Regions from separate parts of the Mesorhizobium sp. M6A.T.Ce.TU.016.01.1.1 genome, predicted to be linked through region 4. Evidence: predicted binding sites of a transcription regulator. Region 4 holds the regulator's gene; each other region holds the start of a gene.
The links. The regulator LexA, encoded in region 4, represses DNA repair genes until DNA is damaged. The targets are predictions, from matches to a motif close to TGTTCNNNNTGTGTTCNG.
Positions count from the first base shown of each region.

Region 1: the regulator LexA is predicted to act here: its motif matches at 1,980-1,997, upstream of dinB (DNA polymerase IV).
Region 2: the regulator LexA is predicted to act here: its motif matches at 3,067-3,084, upstream of EOC94_RS01675 (helicase-related protein).
Region 3: the regulator LexA is predicted to act here: its motif matches at 2,903-2,920, upstream of EOC94_RS08630 (PA0069 family radical SAM protein).

Region 1 covers NZ_RZTJ01000014.1:110,124-114,930, forward strand. Annotated here, with positions in the region: gene EOC94_RS23120 (helix-turn-helix transcriptional regulator) at 1-146, shown strand, start outside; gene EOC94_RS23125 (hypothetical protein) at 203-505, opposite strand; gene EOC94_RS23130 (hypothetical protein) at 724-1,092, shown strand; gene EOC94_RS23135 (GNAT family N-acetyltransferase) at 1,217-1,675, shown strand; gene dinB (DNA polymerase IV) at 2,054-3,295, shown strand; gene EOC94_RS23145 (FAD-dependent oxidoreductase) at 3,311-4,807, opposite strand, start outside.
Region 2 covers NZ_RZTJ01000001.1:326,621-331,427, forward strand. Annotated here, with positions in the region: gene EOC94_RS01675 (helicase-related protein) at 1-2,899, opposite strand, end outside; gene EOC94_RS01680 (TetR family transcriptional regulator) at 3,585-4,169, opposite strand; gene EOC94_RS01685 (NAD(P)/FAD-dependent oxidoreductase) at 4,252-4,807, shown strand, end outside.
Region 3 covers NZ_RZTJ01000003.1:517,636-522,442, forward strand. Annotated here, with positions in the region: gene EOC94_RS08615 (F0F1 ATP synthase subunit B) at 1-89, shown strand, start outside; gene EOC94_RS08620 (F0F1 ATP synthase subunit B) at 100-591, shown strand; gene EOC94_RS08625 (ribonuclease HII) at 831-1,526, opposite strand; gene EOC94_RS08630 (PA0069 family radical SAM protein) at 1,677-2,828, opposite strand; gene EOC94_RS08635 (glycosyltransferase) at 2,980-3,486, shown strand; gene EOC94_RS08640 (cyclase family protein) at 3,654-4,589, shown strand; gene EOC94_RS08645 (MBL fold metallo-hydrolase) at 4,777-4,807, shown strand, end outside.
Region 4 covers NZ_RZTJ01000007.1:173,824-178,630, forward strand. Annotated here, with positions in the region: gene EOC94_RS16050 (ComEC/Rec2 family competence protein) at 1-1,971, shown strand, start outside; gene lexA (transcriptional repressor LexA) at 1,965-2,702, opposite strand; gene glp (gephyrin-like molybdotransferase Glp) at 2,807-4,012, opposite strand; gene moaC (cyclic pyranopterin monophosphate synthase MoaC) at 4,012-4,509, opposite strand; gene trpC (indole-3-glycerol phosphate synthase TrpC) at 4,576-4,807, opposite strand, start outside.

The DNA of each region.
Region 1 (4,807 bases), on a different contig from region 4:
AGGCCTTCATCAAGAAGCTGGTCAAGCGCACCGCCGCCGAGCTGGTCGTCGAGCAGTACAATCCGCCGAGGACGCTGACCTTCAACCGCTACGCGATCAAGGCCGTCTTCCGCGTCATCCCGCTCAAGGAGCTGCTGGGGTATTAGGGCGGCGGGGCGCGCTCCCTTCTCCCCCTGTGGGAGAAGGTGGATCGGCGCGCCACTCAAGCCCGCCTGGATCTCTCCAGCGGAACCTCGCGATCGCTGAGCATCCGCGCCTCGGCGCGGCGCTGCTGCTGCTCGTCGATGAATGCCGCCTGGATCGAGACCGCCGCACCCGGCAGGCCATCGGCGCGGCAGGCCGAGCAAATGAGGCGCCCCGAAAGGGACGCCAGCGGCGTCTGCCCGGTTATCCCGAAGCGCTTCAGCTCAGCCGGCTTCCACCATCTGCTGCGGCCGCAATCGATACACTCGACCGCAATCGAGACGACCTCGGCGATCGTCGCTTCCTTGCCCGGCAATGCCATCGCCCCTAGTGCCTCCGTTCCTGTTTTGTTCACAACAGTATGGGTTTTTCCCGAAGAGTCGAGTCGGTTCCGCTCGAACCCACGCAAAAGTTTAACTTGTGCCAATTTTTGAGTTATGCTTATATCGCTCGTGCCGACGGATAATAGCGCCGCGGACGACACGGATGGGCAGCAGGTCCGGGCATCCGTCGCGGCCGCCGCCAGCTGAGGAAACCAGGATGGACGCCCTCTCCGCTCAATTCGCCCGCGATTGCGGCTATACCGGCGACAGCCCGGCCATGCTGGCGGCTTTCGCGGCCATCCGCCTCGACGGCATAGGCAAGGCTCGCCTGGGCCATGACCAGCGCAAGGCGATGGTCGACCGGCTGAAGCACGGCGAGGCCTTGTTCCTGGCAGCGATGCGCCCGGCGCAGTCGGCCGAGGAGGCGCTCGAGGACGCCGCCCGCTTCATCGCTTGTTATCGCAACATGCCGCGCTGGCGCCAGGAAAGACGCAGCGCCGATCTCGCCCGCGCCAGGCAGCAGCGGCTTCTGGCGCGCTTCTTCCGCCGCTACGGCCATCGCCTCTGGGCACGGCAGGCAGCGTAAGCGGAGGTTGCCGAGCCATCGGCCGCGAGTGTCTGGCGCTGGCCGCCTGCACCGCGACGCGCCCATCGCGAATGGCTGGACGGCACTTGCCGTCGCCAAACCCGCGCCGTATGTCATCGTCTCGATGAGCGAGATTGAGTTCCGTCGCGCGCAAGCGCCCGATCTGCCGGCGATTGTCGCATTGCTAGCCGACGATGCGCTTGGCGCCGGCCGGGAAGACGCGTCGACGCCGCTCGCGCCGTCCTACCTCGATGCCTTCAGGGCAATCGGTGCCGATCCCAACCAGCTGCTGGCGGTGGCCGTCGAGGCCGGACAAGTCGTCGGAACGCTGCAGCTCAGCTTCATTCCGGGTATTTCCAGGAAAGGCGCCTGGCGCGGCCAGATCGAAGGCGTTCGCGTCGCCCGGCACCGGCGTTCCGGCGGCGTCGGCAAGCTGATGATCGAATGGGCGATCGAAGCGTGCCGCTCGCGCAACTGCAGCTTCGTTCAGCTCACCACGGACAAGAGCCGACGGGAAGCGCACGCTTTCTACGAGCGCCTCGGCTTCACCGCCAGCCATCTTGGCTACAAGATGGCGTTGTAGGGCGCGGCACCTGGCAGCGGGGCGATCGCCGATCCCCCTTGCGGGAGAGATGCCGGCAGGGGATGGGAAGGATCGCAGCTTCAGTCCCGCTTGGGTTCCTCGCCCCCACGAAAGTGGGGGAGAGGTGGCGCGGCGAAGCCGAGACGGAGAGGGAGACTGCGCCCTACGAAAGCCCCCTCTCCGGCCACTTCGCGGCCACCTCTCCCCCGCTTCGCGGGGGCGAGGAACCCAAGACTTGAGAGGTCGGCGGGGCAGCGAAAACCGAAGCGATTGCCCTCCACTCTCCTTGACAATCCGCCCTATTTGTTCTCTTTATGTTCCATACGAAACCACCTCAAGACAATGCGGCGTTCGAACCGCCGCGGGCGAACGGGCCGGATGGAAGCCAACATCCTCCACGCGGATCTCGACGCCTTCTATGCCTCGGTCGAACAGTTGCTTGACCCGGCCCTGCGCGGCAAGCCGATCGCCGTCGGCGGCGGCGTTGTGCTGGCCGCGTCGTATGAGGCCAAGGCCTTCGGCGTGCGTGGCGGCATGCCGGGGCGCCGCGCGCGCGAACTCTGCCCCGGGCTGATCTTCGTCGGCGGCCATTTCAAAGACTACCAGCGGCTGGGCGATGCGGCTATTCAAGTGCTCGGCGATTTCACGCCTGTGGTCGAGCGGATTTCCATCGACGAGGCCTTCGCCGACGTCACCGGCTGCACCCATTTGTTCGGCCCGCCGGCCGAGATCGCCACAACGATCCGCCGCCGCGTGCGGGCCGAGCTCGGGCTGCCGATCTCGGTCGGCGTGGCACGCACCAAGCACCTGGCCAAGATCGCCTCGCAAGTGGCCAAGCCCGACGGGCTGGTGGTGGTCGATCCGCGCCACGAGCTGGAGTTCCTGCACGATCTGCCGGTCGAGCTGATGTGGGGCGTCGGTCCGGTCACCAGGGAGCGGCTGGCCGGCATTGGCGTCAACACCATCGGCGAGCTGGCAAAGACGCCCGGCTGGTCGCTGGAGCGCCTGCTCGGCCCGGCGGCGGGCGAAAAGCTCAACGCGCTGGCCTGGAACCGCGATCCGCGCAAGCTCGAGACGCAGCGCCGGGCGCGATCGGCCGGCGCGCAGTCGGCGCTCGGCAGGAAACCGGCCGAGGAGGAAGTCTTCGTGCCGGCGCTATTGCATCTGGCCGACAGGGTCGCCACCAGGCTGCGGGCGAAATCGCGGCCCGGCCGTACGGTGACGGTCCGTGTCCGCTTCGCCGACCTGCGCTCGGTGACGCGCTCGATCACGCTCGACCAGCCGATTTCGGCAACCGCCATGCTGGCCGAGATCGCCGAGGCGCTGGTGCGCAAGGTGCTTGTCGACCATCCGCACGAAAAGACCATCTCGCTGCTGGCGATCGCCGTCTCGCATCTGGAACGGCAGCCAGGCCTGCAACTGGAACTGCCGCTCGACCTCGACGACGACCGCCTCCGCCCCGGCACCAGGAAGGGTGCTGCGCGCTGGACCGCCGACCGCGCCATCGACAAGATCCGCGACCGTTTCGGCTGGGAGGCGGTCGGTTATGCCTCGGTCGCGCTCGGACTGTCGCGGTCGGTTCCCGACGCGTTTCGCGAGCTGGCCGAAAAGGAATTGTGAGGCTGCTTGAAGAGGCTAGCCCAGCCGAGCCAACGGCGACACCGCAGGTCCGTTCAAAGCCGTGCCGTCGATAGCGAAATGCGAGCCATGGCAAGGGCAGTCCCAGCAGCGCTCGAGGGAGTTCCAGTGGACATGGCAGCCGACATGCGTGCATGCTGCCGAGCGCTTGTAGAGCGTGCCGTCGTCATCGCGAAACGCGGCGATTTTGCTGAGCCTTTCGCGAACGATGGCACCTTCTCCCGGTCGCAGCTTGTCGGCGGAATCGATTTCGCCAGGCGCGATATACTCGGCAAAACTCTTGATCGCAGTCGCATTCTCCGCCAGGTAATCGCCGATCGCGCCTGCCGTCTTGCGAGACGGCTCGTAAAGTTCGCGCCAGGGGCTTTCTCCCTTCAGAATCAGGTCGGAGATCAACAGGCCGGCGACGACGCCATGGGTGATGCCCTGGCCGGAATCCCCAGTCGCCACAAAGACACGTTGGTTGCCAGGATTGCGGCCGATGAACCCCGCATAATCGACGGTCTCCATCACCTGCCCGGACCACCGGTTCGTTTCCACGCCGATATCGGGCACCAGCCTTCTGGTCCAGGCTGCCAGGGCCGCGAAGCGGTCGCCGGCATCGTCAGCCTGCCCTGTTTTGTGGTCTTCACCTCCGACGATCAGGAAGTCGGTCCGGCCTTCGCCAGGCTGAAGCCGAACGTAGTGATAAGGGTCCTCAGTATCCCAATACAGCGCATCCGGTAGGATATCGCGCGCGATCTCGAACGACATCGCGTAGGTCCGATAGGGCGCCTGCTTGGTATGGAGGGCGACCCGGTCGTTGATCGGCGAGTTGGTGGCGACAACGGCCGATTTGGCAGACACGGTAAAGCCCGAAACCGTGGATACGTGCACGCCGCCGTCAGTCTCTTCGACGTTTTCCACAATGGTATCGGCATAAAGCGCGCCGCCGCGCGCGCGGATGCCTGTGGCCAGCCCGCAGAGATATTTGAGCGGGTGGAAGGTCGCCTGATTGGCGTATCGAAGGGCCCGCGTATCCGAAAAGCCCGCAAACGGCACGCCCCTGATCTTCTCGACGTCGACCCCGATTTTCAGAGTGGCATCCAGCTCGCGCTCGATATCGGATTCTCGGCCGCCGGAAGCCGGAAAGAGGAAGCCGTAGAGGCGTCGGAAATCGCACGCGATACTCTCCGTCTCTTGGATTGATTGGATGCGGTCGATAGCGGCCGATTGGCTTTGATAAAAAATCTGCGCCAAGTTCTCCCCGCGCAATTTGATCAGTTCCGAAAAATAGTCGTCGCAGACGGATGACAGGTGCGCAGTGGTGCGAGCCGTCATGCCACTGCCAATCCGGCCGCGATCGACGACAGCTACCTTTTGCCCGGCGACGGCCAGTTCGTACGCGACCGACAGTCCGGCAATTCCAGACCCGACGATGACGACATCGACCTGTTCGCTCTGCCCGAGCGGGGCCGCATCGGGCGCTACTTCGGTCGCCCCCCATAGGGATAC
Region 2 (4,807 bases), on a different contig from region 4:
TGGCGGCTTCCGCCGCCGCGGCAGGCTCGGCCGAAACTGCTTCCGTTGCAGGCGAGGTTTCGGAAGCCGGCTCTGCCGGTGCGACCTCAACCTCGGCGGCTTCGGGTTCTGCCTCTGGCTGAGCCGCTGATACCGCAGGCACTTCAGCTGCGGTTTCCGCTGCAGGCAGCTCCTCTTCCGTGACCTCAGCCGGAGTTTCCAGCTGAGGTTCCGCGACAGGCTCCGCTTCGGTTGCGGGTTCCGCGGGAACTTCGGCTGTGGCCTCTGCCGCGGTAGCCGCTTCCGATTCCGAACTCTCGGCCGGCGCCTCGGCGGCTGTGTCCGCAATCGCGGCTTCCACTGCCTTGGCCTGCTCGGCTTGTTCTTGCGCCGCCTGCTTAGCCGCGGCGGCTTCACGCGCGGCATTGTCCTGTGCCTCGAGCCGCGCCTTCACCTCGGCCACCGGCTTCGGCTCGGCGCGATAGCCGAGACCTTTCAAAATCTCTTCCATGTCGTCGGCAGTGGCGCCGAGGATCGACATCATCGGCGGCGTCACCATGAAGGACTGACCGTCATAGGCGCCCTCGGGCCGCTGACCGAGGCCCGGCTTCCAGTTGGTTGCCGGCCGAATCAGATCGGCCAGCCGTTCAAGGATGTCGACGCGCACCGCGCGACGGCCGAGATTGCGGTAGCCGGCCAGCTTGTAGAAGGTCTTGTCGAAGGTGGGATCGATGACCACCGAGGTGCGGCCGGAGGCCAGCGCGTGAACCACGTCGCCAAAGCCGGGCTTGTCCTTGCCGTCGTTCCTCAGGGCCCATAACAGCGTCACCAGTCCGGCCGGGGCCGGCTTGATCAGCGCAGGCACGAAGACGTGGTAGGCGCCGAAGCGCACGCCGAGCCGGCGAAGGGCGGCGCGGCCTTCCTGGTCGAGCGACTTCATCTCCTCGGCGATGTCGCGGCGGTTGATGAGGCCGAAATGCTCGACGAGCTGGAAGGCGATGCCGCGGCCGATGCCGGTGATCTGCTCGGCGTTCTTGAGGTCGACCAGCGGCTTCAGCAAGGACTCGATCTGAAAATTGACGAAGCGCTCGGCGCGCGCCGCGACCTTGTCGCGGGCTGGACCGGTGAGCTGCTCGTCGGCCAGCAGCACAAGGCGCGGCTTCAGCGGCTCGTCGCCTGCGACCAGCGTGCCGATCGGCGCGCCGATCCAGCGCAGCGTGCCGTCGGAGCCGAGCGCGATGTCGCCGTTGGCCGAGGCGCCGAAGCGCTCGGCCCGCGCCTCGAATTCGGCTGCAAGCGCCTTTTGGGCTGCCGTGCGCACCGCCTTGGCGTCCTCGCCGCCGGCGCTCTGGTCGGCGGTGAAGCGGAACCCCTGCAGCTCGCCGACATGGTGGCCTTCGACGAGGACGGTTCCGGTTGGGCTAATTTCGGCTTCAGGCATGGTATTTTCTCTAAGGCGCCGCATGAGGACGGAAGTCCTGCGGTCTACGAAGCGTTTCGTCAACCGCTCATGCAGCGCATCCGACAATCTGTCTTCGATTTCGCGCGTCTTTTCCTGCCAGTGTGCCTGATCGGCCAGCCAGCCGGGCCGGTTGGAGACGAAAGTCCAGGTGCGGATCTGGGCAATCCGGTGCGACAGCGTGTCGATGTCGCCCTCGGTGGTGTCGGCACGGCGGACCTGCTCTGCCATGTAATTCTCGTCGACATGGCCATGCCTGGCAAGGTCCGTGTAGATCGAGGCGATCAGGTCGGCATGCTGGGCCGGCGCGATCTTCCTGTAGTCGGGGAGGGCACAGGCCTCCCACAGCAGCGCCACGCGCCTGGCGTCGGTGGCAAGCGCCCGGATGTCCTCGTCGCGGGACAAATGCTCGAGCGCCTGTGCATCCACTGCCGGCAGCGCACGGGTCAGGCCTTCGACCGGTGCGTTGGTCTCGATGGAGCGCTTCAGCGCATCGAGGCTGGCGAAATCGAAATGCGCGGTGCGCCATTGCAGCACCTTCACCGGGTCGAACTCATGCCCTTCGATCTTCTTGACCAGATCTTCGTCGAGCGGATCGACCTGGCCGGTGACGCCGAAGGTGCCGTCGCGCAAGTGCCGGCCAGCGCGGCCGGCGATCTGGCCGAGCTCGGCCGCCGTCAGGTTGCGATACTGGTAGCCATCGAATTTACGGTTCTGGGCGAAGGCGACATGATCGAGATCGAGGTTTAGGCCCATGCCGATCGCATCGGTGGCGATCAGGTAATCGACATCACCTGACTGGAACAGCGCCACCTGCGCGTTGCGAGTGCGCGGCGATAGCGCGCCGAGCACGACGGCCGCACCGCCCTGCTGGCGGCGGATCAGTTCGGCGATGGCGTAGACCTCGTCGGCGGAAAAGGCGACGATCGCCGTGCGCCGCGGCAGGCGGGTCAGCTTCTTCGAGCCGGCATAGGCGAGATGCGACAGCCGTGGCCGAGTCACCACCGACACGCCCTTCAGCAGACGCTGGAGGATGCCGTGCATGGTGGCCGCGCCCAGCAGCAGCGTCTCCTGACGGCCGCGCAGATGCAGGATGCGGTCGGTGAAGATGTGGCCGCGCTCGAGATCGCCGGCCAGCTGGACCTCATCGATGGCGACGAAGGCGGCGTCGGTCTGGCGCGGCATAGCTTCCACCGTGCAGACCGAATATCTGGCGCCGTCGGGCTGGATCTTCTCCTCGCCGGTGATGAGCGCCACCTTGTGAGCGCCGACCTTCTCGCAGACGCGTGTATAAACCTCGCGAGCGAGCAGCCTGAGCGGCAGGCCGATAATGCCGCTTTCATGCGCCACCATGCGCTCGATGGCGAGATGGGTCTTACCGGTATTGGTCGGCCCGAGCACGGCAGTCACGTCGCGGCCCGACAGGATCAGCGGCTCAGTGTGTTTCGACTGGATGTTCATCGACCTGGAAATAAGGCTCTCTGCCTCGCGTTGTCGGGAGCGCGCCCCATGGTGGCGCGTGTGACAAGCGACACATAGGGATTTCGGGCGCGAAGCGAAAGCGGAATGTTCCAACGGCAGCTCGAAGGCTCCCGTCTGGTGTTGTCAACCGGTCCTGATTTAACAGTTGGAACGAGTCTGGAACGAATCAGCTACGAATCGCTGACTCTTGCTGATTCAGGTTTTGTTCACGGCTATATCTGGGTTTTTTGCCGGCGAGTCTCACCACATGCTGAATCGCTGAACTGGCCCGATTCATGCAGGGCGGACGTCGTCGTTAACATTTGCCGGTGAACGATCGGCGCAGGCCGGCAGGCGTCACCCAACATTATGAAATTATTGATCTTTCCTAACGCGCCTTAACGGTTCGAGGGGTGTTTTCAGCCTTTGTCGTTAACCTTCCGGTCAAAGCCGGAACGAAACGGCGACGAATCAGCGCTGGCGGAAGTTTCCCCGTTTGTTCACCCCAACATGTTGTGTTGTGAACAGGTTTTCCACCGAGAATCCACAGGCGGGAACAGGGGTTTGCACAGGCTGCGCGACCGCCGTTAACCTTTGCGTGCCGCTTCGGCACAAATCGGCCTCCCGCAATCGGTCGGCAGCAGTCGTTGCAGGACCAGACTCGGCCACCCGCTGAACGGCAGGTTCAAGATACGTCCTCTCCCACGACATAGCGCTGCAAAGTAGGGCCGATGTTCTGGATGATCTCGTCGTGGGACAGGGCGACGACGGGCGGAAGCCGCAGCAGGTATCGGCACATCGCCAAACCCAGCAACTGGCTCGAAACGAGCCCCGCCCGTCGGCCGGCGTCGGCGGGGTCGGCGACCGCCGCGACCACCGGCCTCACCTGGTTGCCAAATACGTCGCGCAACTTTTCGGCAGCGAATTCGTTCGACGTCGCCGAACGCAGCAGAATGGCCATGCCAGGACCGCTGGCCGGGCTCTCCCAGATTTCGAGAAAACGCCTGATCAACGTTTCGCCGACGGCGTTTCGGTCGAGCACCCGCAGTGCCGGCAATTGCAAGTCGATTACCGCCGCCCTGGCGAACAGCTCGTCCTTGCTGCGGAAATAGCGGATCACCATGGCCGGATCGATCGAGGCATGCGCGGCGACGTCGCGGATGGAGGCGCCGTCGTAGCCGTGCTCGGCGAACAGAAGCCTCGCGGCCTTAAGGATTTGGGCGCGCGTGCGGTCCGACTTGCTGGGTTTCTTCGGCTGATTCTCGGTCATGAAAATTCATATGCCAACGACCGTTGACAAATGCAATAGGTCCAACTAGAAAGTCAACGATCGTTGACAAATGGAGAGAGAAATGTTGCCCGATACAACAGATACAACAGAAGTCCTGATCATTGGCGCCGGCCCGACCGGCATGGCGCTGTCCATCGTGCTGCACCAGGCCGGTGTCGATCATGTTCTGATCGACAGACTGGCGCAGGGGCTTCAGACCTCGCGGGCTGGCGTCATCCACGCCCAGACGCTGGAATCGCTGGAGCCTCTCGGCGTCACGCAGCGGCTGAGCGAACTTGCGCTGAAGCTGCAGAATTTCGCTATTCGCGACCGCAATCGGGCGCTGCTCAAGCTCGATTTCGGCAAGCTTCCGTCGAGGCATCCCTATTTGATGATGCTGCCTCAGAACCTGACCGAGCAGGTGTTCGCCGAACGGATTGCCGCCCTTGGCGGCGTGGTTCACCGCATGGTCGAGGCCAAGGCGGTCGTTCAGGGCGTTGACGGCGCGCGCGTGACGGTGGTCGAGAACGGCCTCGAGAAACTGATATCGGCGCGCTATGTCGTTGGTGCCGACGGCATGCACAGCCTGGTGCGTAAGTCGACCGGCATCGAGTTCGACGGCGCGGCCTATGACGCTT
Region 3 (4,807 bases), on a different contig from region 4:
ACACCGCTTCGGCCATCGTCGAGGCGCTTGTCGGCGGCAAGGCCAGCAAGGCCGAGATCGCAGCAGCCGTCAAATCCGTGGCCCGGTGAGGAGCGCATCATGGACGCCACATCACTCGCGACGCTTTGGGCCACTGTTGCCCTCGTCATTTTCCTGGCCATTGCCGTCTACATCAAGGTGCCGGGGCTGATCGCCAAGGCGCTCGATGCCCGCGCCGACAAGATCAGCAACGAGCTTGAGGACGCGCGCCGGCTGCGCGAGGAGGCCCAGCAACTGCTCGGCCAATACCAGCGCAAGCGCAAGGAAGCCGAGCAGGAGGCCGCCGACATCGTCGCCGCCGCCAAGCGCGAGGCCGACATGCTAGCCGCCGAGGCGCATCAGAAGACCGAGGACTATGTCGCCCGGCGCACCGCGCTTGCCGAATTGAAGATCGGTCAGGCCGAGCGCGAGGCGATCGGTGAGGTGCGCGCCAGTGCCGTCGATATCGCCGTCGAAGCCGCACGCACGCTGCTCGCCGGCAAGATCGACGCCAAGGCCGGCGCCGACCTGTTCAAGGCCTCGCTTCAGGATGTTAAGTCCAAGCTGAATTAAGCGATTTCATCGAGAAATTCATCGAAAGCCGCCTGGGAAACCTGGCGGCTTTTTTTGTGCGGGCGGGCGAGCGCGTAATCTCCCTCCTTGAGGGGGAGATGGCCGGCAGGCCAGAGGGGGTAGCCGCGCGTGAAGCGCCAGCCTTCTCTTCGCCCCAGATGGCGTCGCGCCAGCTGAAGCGACCCCCTCTGTCGCCTTCGGCGACATCTCCCCCTCAAGGGGGGAGATTTGGCGCTGCTTCAATCCAGGCCGGCAAGGCCCTCTTCGTCGAGCACTTCGGTGCCGCCAAGCCGGAACGGTGCGAAGGACGCGCGGTGCAGCCGCGCCACCGGTCCATGCACCTCGATCGCCGTCCGGTGGCGGACGGTGGCATAGCCCATATGGACCTCGAAACCGTATTGCGCGTGATGACTGCCGCAGCCGCACATCATGCGGTCGCGCATCACCTTGGCGACGATCGAGGCGGCGGCGATCGACTGCGAGCGCTGATCGCCCTTGATCAGCGCTCTTCCCGCGCAGGGCAGGCCGGGCGGCACGTCGCGGCCGTCGGCGAGGGCCAGCTTTGGTTGCACTGACAGCCCGACCAAAGCGCGGCGCATCGCCTCGAGGCTGGCCTTGAGAATATTGCTGCAATCGATGCCTTCCGCGCTGACCGAGGCCATCGACACGCCAAGAGCGGAGCCGAGAATTTTCAGGAACAGCGCTTCGCGCTGTAGATGGCTGAGGCGCTTGGAATCGTCGAGACCGTCGGGAATGTTGGCGGGATCGAGCACCACCGCTGCCGCGACGACCGGCCCGGCGAGCGGGCCGCGGCCAGCCTCGTCCATTCCCGCCACCGGCCACAGGCCTTCGGCCATCGCCTTCGTCTCGAAGGAGAAATCGGGTCTCTCGACGATTTCGAAGAGAAGCGGAGAATCAGAGCGCGCGCGAGCCATGTTGCGGCGAGGTTCGCATTGGCTCCGATTCTCCGCAAGCCCCTCCGGGTCGGGCGGGGCACCGGACCCGGAGGGCACCGTCTGCCGGGGACAAGACAGGCCGGACGGGATCCCTTTATGTGCCGCCGGCGCCGGCGGCACATGATGTCTTCACAGCAACATCAGTTGCTCGGTTGCCTTGGCCGCGACGAACTGATCGGTCCTGAGCGACCGCCGCTCGGCGTTGAGGCCAAGCCGTTTGGCTGATATCTCGAAGCGCCGGCCGATCTGCCAGGCATAGGGACCGGCGCCTTTCATGCGCTTGCCCCAATCCGAATCGTAATCCTTGCCGTCGCGCATCGAACGGATCAGCGACATGACGTGACGGTAGCGGTCCGGATAATGGCGCAGCAGCCAATCCTTGAAAATCGGCGCGACCTCCAGCGGCAGGCGCAGCACGACATAACCGGCCTCGCGCGCTCCTGCTGCACGTGCCGAATCGAGGATGCGTTCCATCTCCTGATCGGTCAGGCCGGGGATGATCGGAGCGACCATGACCGAGGTCGGAATGCCGGCATCCGAAAGCTGCCTGATCGCCTCAAGCCGCTTGGTCGGCGTCGAAGCGCGTGGCTCCATCGTTCTGGCCAACATCCGGTCCAATGTCGTCACCGACAGCGCCACCTTGGCCAGCCCGCGTTCGGCCATGCGCGACAGAATGTCGATGTCGCGCGTCACCAGCGCGGATTTGGTGACGATGCCGACCGGGTGGCCGCGCGCCTCCAGCACTTCGAGGATCTCGCGCATGATCCGGTACTGCTTCTCGATCGGCTGGTAGGGATCGGTGTTGGTGCCGATGGCAATGGTGCGCGGCTGATAGCCGTCCTTAGACAGTTCCTTGTCGAGCAGCCGCGCCGCATCCGGCTTGGCGAACAGCTTCGATTCGAAATCCAACCCCGGCGACAGGCCCATGAAGCTGTGCGTCGGCCGGGCAAAACAATAGACGCAGCCATGCTCGCAGCCGCGATAGGGGTTGATCGAGCGGTCGAAGGAAATGTCGGGCGATTCGTTACGGGTGATGATGGTGCGCGGCTTCTCGACCTGCACCTCGGTCTTGAAGGGCGGCAGTTCCTCCAGCGAATTCCAGCCATCGTCGAACACATGCCGGCTAACCGGCTCGAACCGGCCGGACGGGTTGATGCCGGCGGACCGACCGCGATTGCGGTCGGGGCGGACGCGCACGCCGCTGTGCTCGATTATCGCGTTGGCCATCTCGGCTCTACCAGCGCCGAAGGCGGCAATGTCGGCACGCACGATCTGTTCCATTTTCGCCCTCTCCCAGGGACTGTCGGCTGGCTGTCGATTCGCTCTGTTCATGAAAATAATCCTATTTTGCCGATGAGAACAAATCAAGAACTTTTTTATGACGCGACGCAAAAACTGGCGTCGCGTTCGGCTTTCCGCTATTCGGCTAACGATGCTCAGCGTTCTCATCCAGACCCTGAATGACGAAGAGAGACTTGCCCGCACGCTCGCCTCGCTGATCGGCGGCGCGGTCGAGGGCGTGGTGCGCGATGTCGTCGTCTGCGACGGCGGCTCGACCGACCAGACGCACCGCGTTGCTGAACATGCCGGCTGCCTTTTTGTGGCGAGCGGCGGCGTTGCTGCCGGTATCAGGCAGGCAAAGGGCGACTGGCTGCTGCTGCTGGAGCCAGGCGCGCGGCTGGCGGAAGGCTGGATCGACGAGGTCGCGGCCCACACGGCCAGGCAAACCATGCCGGCGCGGTTCTCGAGGGCGCGCGGCAGCCGCGTGCCGTTCCTGTCGCGGGTCTTTTCGGGAAACCGGGCACTGGCCGAAGGGCTGGTGATCAGCAAGCGTCAGGCCGCGGCCTTGTCGAAAAACGCCCGCAGCGCCGAAGCCATCGCACGCGGTCTTGCGACCAAGAGGCTCGACGCCGAGATCTGGGTGGCGCCGGCGAAGTGAGGGGCCTTCCTCTGCCATAGCTTGCTGGGTTAGGCGGCGCGCAGGCTGTGGGCGGAAAGCGGCTTGGTGGAGGCCCTATTGCAGCGACCCTCCTGGGAGGAATGCATACGCTTGTCGCCGTGCGGGAAACTCGCGATACTCCGGCAACATTTTCGGGGAGACTGCAGATGAATGTATCTAAATTCGTTCGTGTCGCCTTGCTGGCAGCCGCTTGGTCAGTGCCGGCGATCGTTTTGGCGCAGGATGCGTCCCTTTGGTCGGTTTATGAGAATACGCTCAAATCGGCCAAGTACATCGATCTGACCCATGCCTTCGAGCCGGTGCAGCCGGTATGGCCGGGCTTCGCCAATGCCAAGTTCAAACCGACTGTCGCAGGTCGGGACATCGAGGGCTACGTCAAGGCTGGCGAAGAGTTCACTTACGAGAAGCATGGGTTCGTCGCGACCGCCTACGAGCTGACGACGGACCAATATGGCACGCAGCTCGATCCGCCCTCCCACTGGAACCCACTCGGTGCAACGATCAGCGACCTGCCGGCCACTTATGCCGTGCGGCCGCTCGTCGTGATCGACATCAGCGGCAAGGTGCAGACTGACGAAGGCTATCACCTTCAGGTCGCCGACATCGAAGAGTGGGAAAAGGAGCACGGCCGCATACCGGAAGGTTCGGTCGTCTTCGTGCGTTCGGATTGGTACAAGAAATGGTCCGATGCCGCCCGCTTCAACCAGAAGCCGTTTCCAGGCGTCAGTTTGGACGCGCTGAAGTTCCTGCATCTGGAGCGGAAGATTCTGTTTCATGGCCATGAGCCGCTCGACACCGACACCACGCCCAATCTCGAAGGCGAACATTGGCTGCTTCACAACGATTTCACCCAGGCAGAAGGCGTTGCAAACCTCGACAAGGTGCCGGAGGCCGGGGCGTTGGTTACAATCGGCTTTGCCAAGCCGCTCGGCGGGTCAGGCGGATATGCGCGTTACATCGCCATTGCACCCGCCGATTGGACGGAGGGTGTTTCGGTCACCGAAGCGCCTGGTGCGCCGCTTTCCCGGCAAACCGCGCCGCTCAAGCGCGACGAGAACGGCGTCTTCCGCCCGACGCCCTGATCGCTGGTGATATCCGGGCGGCCGGGCCATGGCGCGTCCCATTTCACGCGATTGTCGCGCAAGTCGCGACAATCGGTTCAGACGTTCAGCCCTCCGGCGCTCGCGAAAACGTGACTTTCCCGGCGATAGCCATCGTAATCGTTAGCGCTATCGTGGCGTGGCGCCAGTTCTGCCACGGGAGGCAGCTATGCTCCGCCTATCTGCCGCCGTTCTGCTGA
Region 4 (4,807 bases):
ACCTGGCGCGCGGGAACGCAGATGCTCGGTTCGGTAATCCAGACCCAACTCACCGGCCGCGTCGTCAGGCTCGACCAGATGGCGAACGGCCGGATCAGGCTGACCCTCGACGTGATATCGACCGCCCGGCCGACACTGCGTTATGCACCGGAACGTGTCAGGGTTTCGGCACGCAAAATTCCCGCTGAGATGACCGCAGGCTCGGTGGCAACCGGCTATGCAAGGCTTTTGCCTCCGACTGGCCCGGTTCGGCCCGACAGCTATGACTTCTCCTTTGACAGCTATTTCGCCGGTATCGGCGCCAGTGGCTTTTTCCTCGGCAATCCGAAGATCGTCGCTTCCGAAGATGCACCGTTAGCAGCGCGCCTTTCTTCGTCGATCGAAAAGGCGCGTGAAACCATCGCCGACCATATCAGGGACAGCATCGGTGGCGCCGAGGGGGAGATTGCCGCTGCGCTGATCGTCGGCGTGCGTACCGGCATCCCCGAAGAGATCAACGAATCGATGCGGCGCACCGGCATCTACCACATCATCTCCATTTCCGGCCTGCACATGGCGCTTGTCGCCGGCACCATCATGGGATTGCTGCGCGGCGCCTTTGCGCTGTTTCCCGATTTTTCGTCGCGCCGGCCGGTCAAAAAATATGCGGCTGCAGCCGCACTCCTTTCCATCGCTGCCTATCTCATTTTTTCCGGCATCGTGGTCGCGGCTGAGCGCAGCTTCATCATGCTGGCGGTAATGCTTGTCGCCGTGCTGTTCGACCGGGCTGCGCTCACCATGCGCAATCTTACGATTTCAGCCATCGCCGTCATCGTCGTGTCGCCGCACGAGGTGGTCGGCCCAAGCTTCCAGATGTCCTTCGCCGCGACCGCGGCTCTCGTGGGCGCCTATGCCGGCTGGTCCGACTATCGTGCCGACAAGGCCACGGCGCCGCCACAACGACGGTCACCGGCCGCTTTCGTCACGCGGAAGCTCGTCGCTGGAACAGGCACCATCGCCATGACCTCCATCATTGCCGGGAGCGCCACCGCGCTCTTCGCCATCTGGCACTTCCAGCGCGTCTCGCCGCTCAGTCTGTTTGCCAATCTGGCCGTCATGCCGATCGTCACGGTCGTCATGTTCCTGGCGGTCGTCAGCGCCTTGGCAATGCCTTTCGGCTTCGACGGACCTTTCCTCGACATGATGGGCAAGGGGCTGACGGCCATGATTGCAATATCGGGATGGATCTCCGAACGTTCGCCGGTCGATGCAGTCGGGCTGATTTCGTTGCAGTCGGTTCTGCTGGTGACGGTCGCCCTGGTCATCGCCACGATGGCGACGACATGGTTGCGGCTTGCGGCACTTCCCTTTGCGCTTGCCGGCCTGCTGACGATTTCCGAGACGCGAACCCCCGACGTGCTGATCTCGGAGGATGCGCATCTGGTGGCGCTGCCGATCGGCGGCGGCGAACTTGCCGTCAACCGGGTGCGCTCGAACGAATTCACCACCGACAACTGGAAACATGCGCTGACTTCAGCGACCATTGTCGAGCCGGAGACGTTCGAAAAAGGAGACGTGCGGTTCGACATCGCCGACCCGGCCGACCTGCCGCCGGGAGCGCCTTTCTATTGCACTGCCGGCCTGTGCCTCGCCCGGCATCCGTCCGGCGCGATCATCGCGCTCGCCGACGACCGCAAAATCGCGCGGCCAGCCTGTGCCTTTGCGGACTTGATCGTCATCGACGATGCCACGGCCTATTATAATCCCTGCCGCAACCCGCTGGTCCTCGTCGTGACCAAACGGCAGCTCGCTCGCATGGGCAGTGCCGCCGTCTTTTTCGATCCGCTATCGGCGACGACGCGCGCAGAAATCCGTTTTGCCGTCAAACAGCCATATAGGCCTTGGCATGAGCAGCGGAGATTTTCGCGCGAGGCGAGGGGCCTGCCGCCATACCGTAAGCCTGAGAAACCCAAGAAAGCTGCCGTTCAGTAACGTCGGATCAATCCGACGAGCTTGCCTTGCACCTTGACCCGGTCCGGCCCGAAGATGCGCGTCTCATAGGCCGGGTTGGCGGCTTCCAGGGCGATCGAGGCGCCCTTGCGGCGGAACCGCTTCAGCGTCGCTTCCTCCTCGTCGACCAGGGCGACAATGATCTCGCCAGGCTGGGCGGTGTCGGCGTTGCGAATGATGACCGTGTCGCCGTCGAAGATGCCGGCCTCGATCATCGAATCACCCTTGACCTCCAGCGCGTAGTGCGCGCCGCCTGTGATCATGTCCGGTGGCACCGAGATCGAATGCGTCTGGTGCTGGATGGCATCGATCGGCACACCGGCAGCGATGCGGCCCATCACCGGGATGGAGACAGTGGCAATGACGTCGTCGTCATTGCCGGCCGCAGGCATGCGAGACGGCGCCGGCTTGATCTGTCGGCCGAGGCTGCCCTGCCCAAGGCTGCCCTGAATGACGCTCGGCGAAAATTTGCGCGCCGCATTGAGGCCGGGCGCGATCGAATCGGGCAGGCGCAGCACTTCCAGCGCGCGGGCGCGGTTGGGCAGCCGGCGAATGAAGCCGCGTTCCTCCAGCGCCGTGATCAACCGATGGATTCCCGATTTGGACGCGAGATCGAGCGCTTCCTTCATCTCGTCAAACGAGGGCGGAATGCCGCTTTCCTTCAGCCGCTCGTGGATGAACATCAGCAGCTCATGTTGTTTGCGTGTCAGCATCGCGACCCCCGACAGAATCAGAAAAACAAACCCAGAACAAACACTATCTGTTCCAGTTGTGTTCCGCAACTGTTTAAAGTTTAATGAATGCGTTGACGTTTTGTTCAGCGTAGCATCAGCACGCTGCAGGCGGCACCTGTCGCGGCGGGGGGAGCGAATGGCTCGCGCACGATCAGCCCGTTGGCGTCGGCCAGCATTCTGAGCATCGAGGAATCCTGGATGCCGAACGGCGTCGCCTTGAGCGTGCCCGCGTCTTCCTTCACCACGGCGCGTACATAGTCCTGCCTGATATCGTTGGCCGCCATGGCGGCACCGAGCCGCGCCTGACGCATGTCCTGCCGGTAGGCGCGTCCGCCAAGCCGCGCAAGCAGCGGCTTCAGGAAGAGCTGCGTGCAGACCAGGCTCGCCACCGGATTGCCGGGCAGGCCGATGCAGCGGATGTCGCCCAGCCGGCCGAACATCAGCGGCTTGCCGGGCCGCATGGCGATCTTCCAGAAATCGAGCGTCATGCCTTCGCCGGTCAACACGTCGTGGACGAGGTCGTGGTCGCCGACCGAGGCGCCGCCCAGCGTGACGATGACGTCAGCCCCTGCGTTAACCGCCTTTTTCACCAGCGCGGCAATCGCCTCTTTGCGGTCGGGGGCGATGCCGAGGTCGAGCGCGCTGGCGCCGGCCGAGCGGGCCGCGGCAGCGACGCCATAGGCGTTGGACGAGATGATCTGGTCCGGGCCAAGGTCGCTGCCTGGCGGCAGCAATTCGTCGCCGGTGGCGATGATGGCGACCAGCGGCCGTTTCACCACGCTGACCTGCGGATGGTTGGCCGACGCCGCCAGCGACAACGCCGCCGGATCAAGCAGGCGGCCTTTCTCCAGCAGAACGTCGCCCTTCGAGAAATCGAGCCCGAGGCGGCGGATGTTGCGGCCTTCAACTGTCGACGCGGTCACTTCGATGCTGCCGCCGCCGAGGTCGCGGACATTCTCCTGGATGACGATGGTGTCAGCGCCTGCGGGAAGCGGCGCGCCGGTGAAGATGCGCACGGCCTGCGCCGGGCCGACTGTTCCGGCAAAGCCGCGTCCGGCCGGCGCCATGCCGATCACCGCAAGTGTTGCCGGCACGGAGGCGACATCCTCGGCCCGCACTGCATAGCCGTCCATGGCGGACGCGTTGAAGGGCGGCTGGGTGCGGAGCGCCGCGAGCGGCTCCGCCAGTATCCGGTCGGCGGCGTCCATCAGGGTGACGCTTTCAGCTTGCAAGGGCGCAGCATCTTCAAGCAGGCGCTCGAGCGCGTCGGCAACCGGAAGCAGCGCCATTATTGGCCTGCCTCTTGGGCGTCTACTTTGTAGTCGCCGGATTTGCCGCCGGTCTTTTCCACCAGCCTGATGCCGGAGATCACCATGGCGCGGTCGACCGCCTTAGCCATATCGTAGATGGTCAGGCAAGCGACCGAGACGGCGGTCAGCGCCTCCATCTCGACGCCGGTCTTGCCGGTGACGCGGGCCAGCGCCGTGACCTTCAGGCCGGGCAGCGTCGCGTCCGGTTCGATGTCGACGGATATCTTGGTCAACAGCAGCGGGTGACAGAGCGGGATCAGCTCATGCGTCCTCTTGGCCGCCATGATGCCGGCGATGCGCGCCGTGCCCAGCACGTCGCCTTTCTTGGCATCGCCGTCGAGGATCATCTTCAGCGTTTCTGGCCGCATCGAGACAAGACCTTCGGCGATCGCCGTGCGGGTCGTTTCCGCCTTGTCGCCGACATCGACCATATTGGCTTCGCCTTTCGCGCCAAGATGGGTGAGGGCAGCCGTCATCGTCAGACGGCCTTAGAGCGACGTGCGTCCGTTTGGACGCACATAGTACGCTCTAACACTTTGAATCTATGCATCGTGCTCTCCGAAAACCGATTCCGATTTTCGGGCCGATGCATGGGCCGGCGCCTTGCCGGTCAAAAGCAGGTGCGTTGCGGCGGCCACGTCCTGTTGCCGCATCAGACTCTCGCCGACGAGGAAGGTGCCGATGTCGCTTTTATCAAGCCTGCGGCAATCTTCGTGCGAGAAAATACCGCTCTCGCTGACCAGCAGGCGGTCCGCCGGCACCATCGTCGCGAGC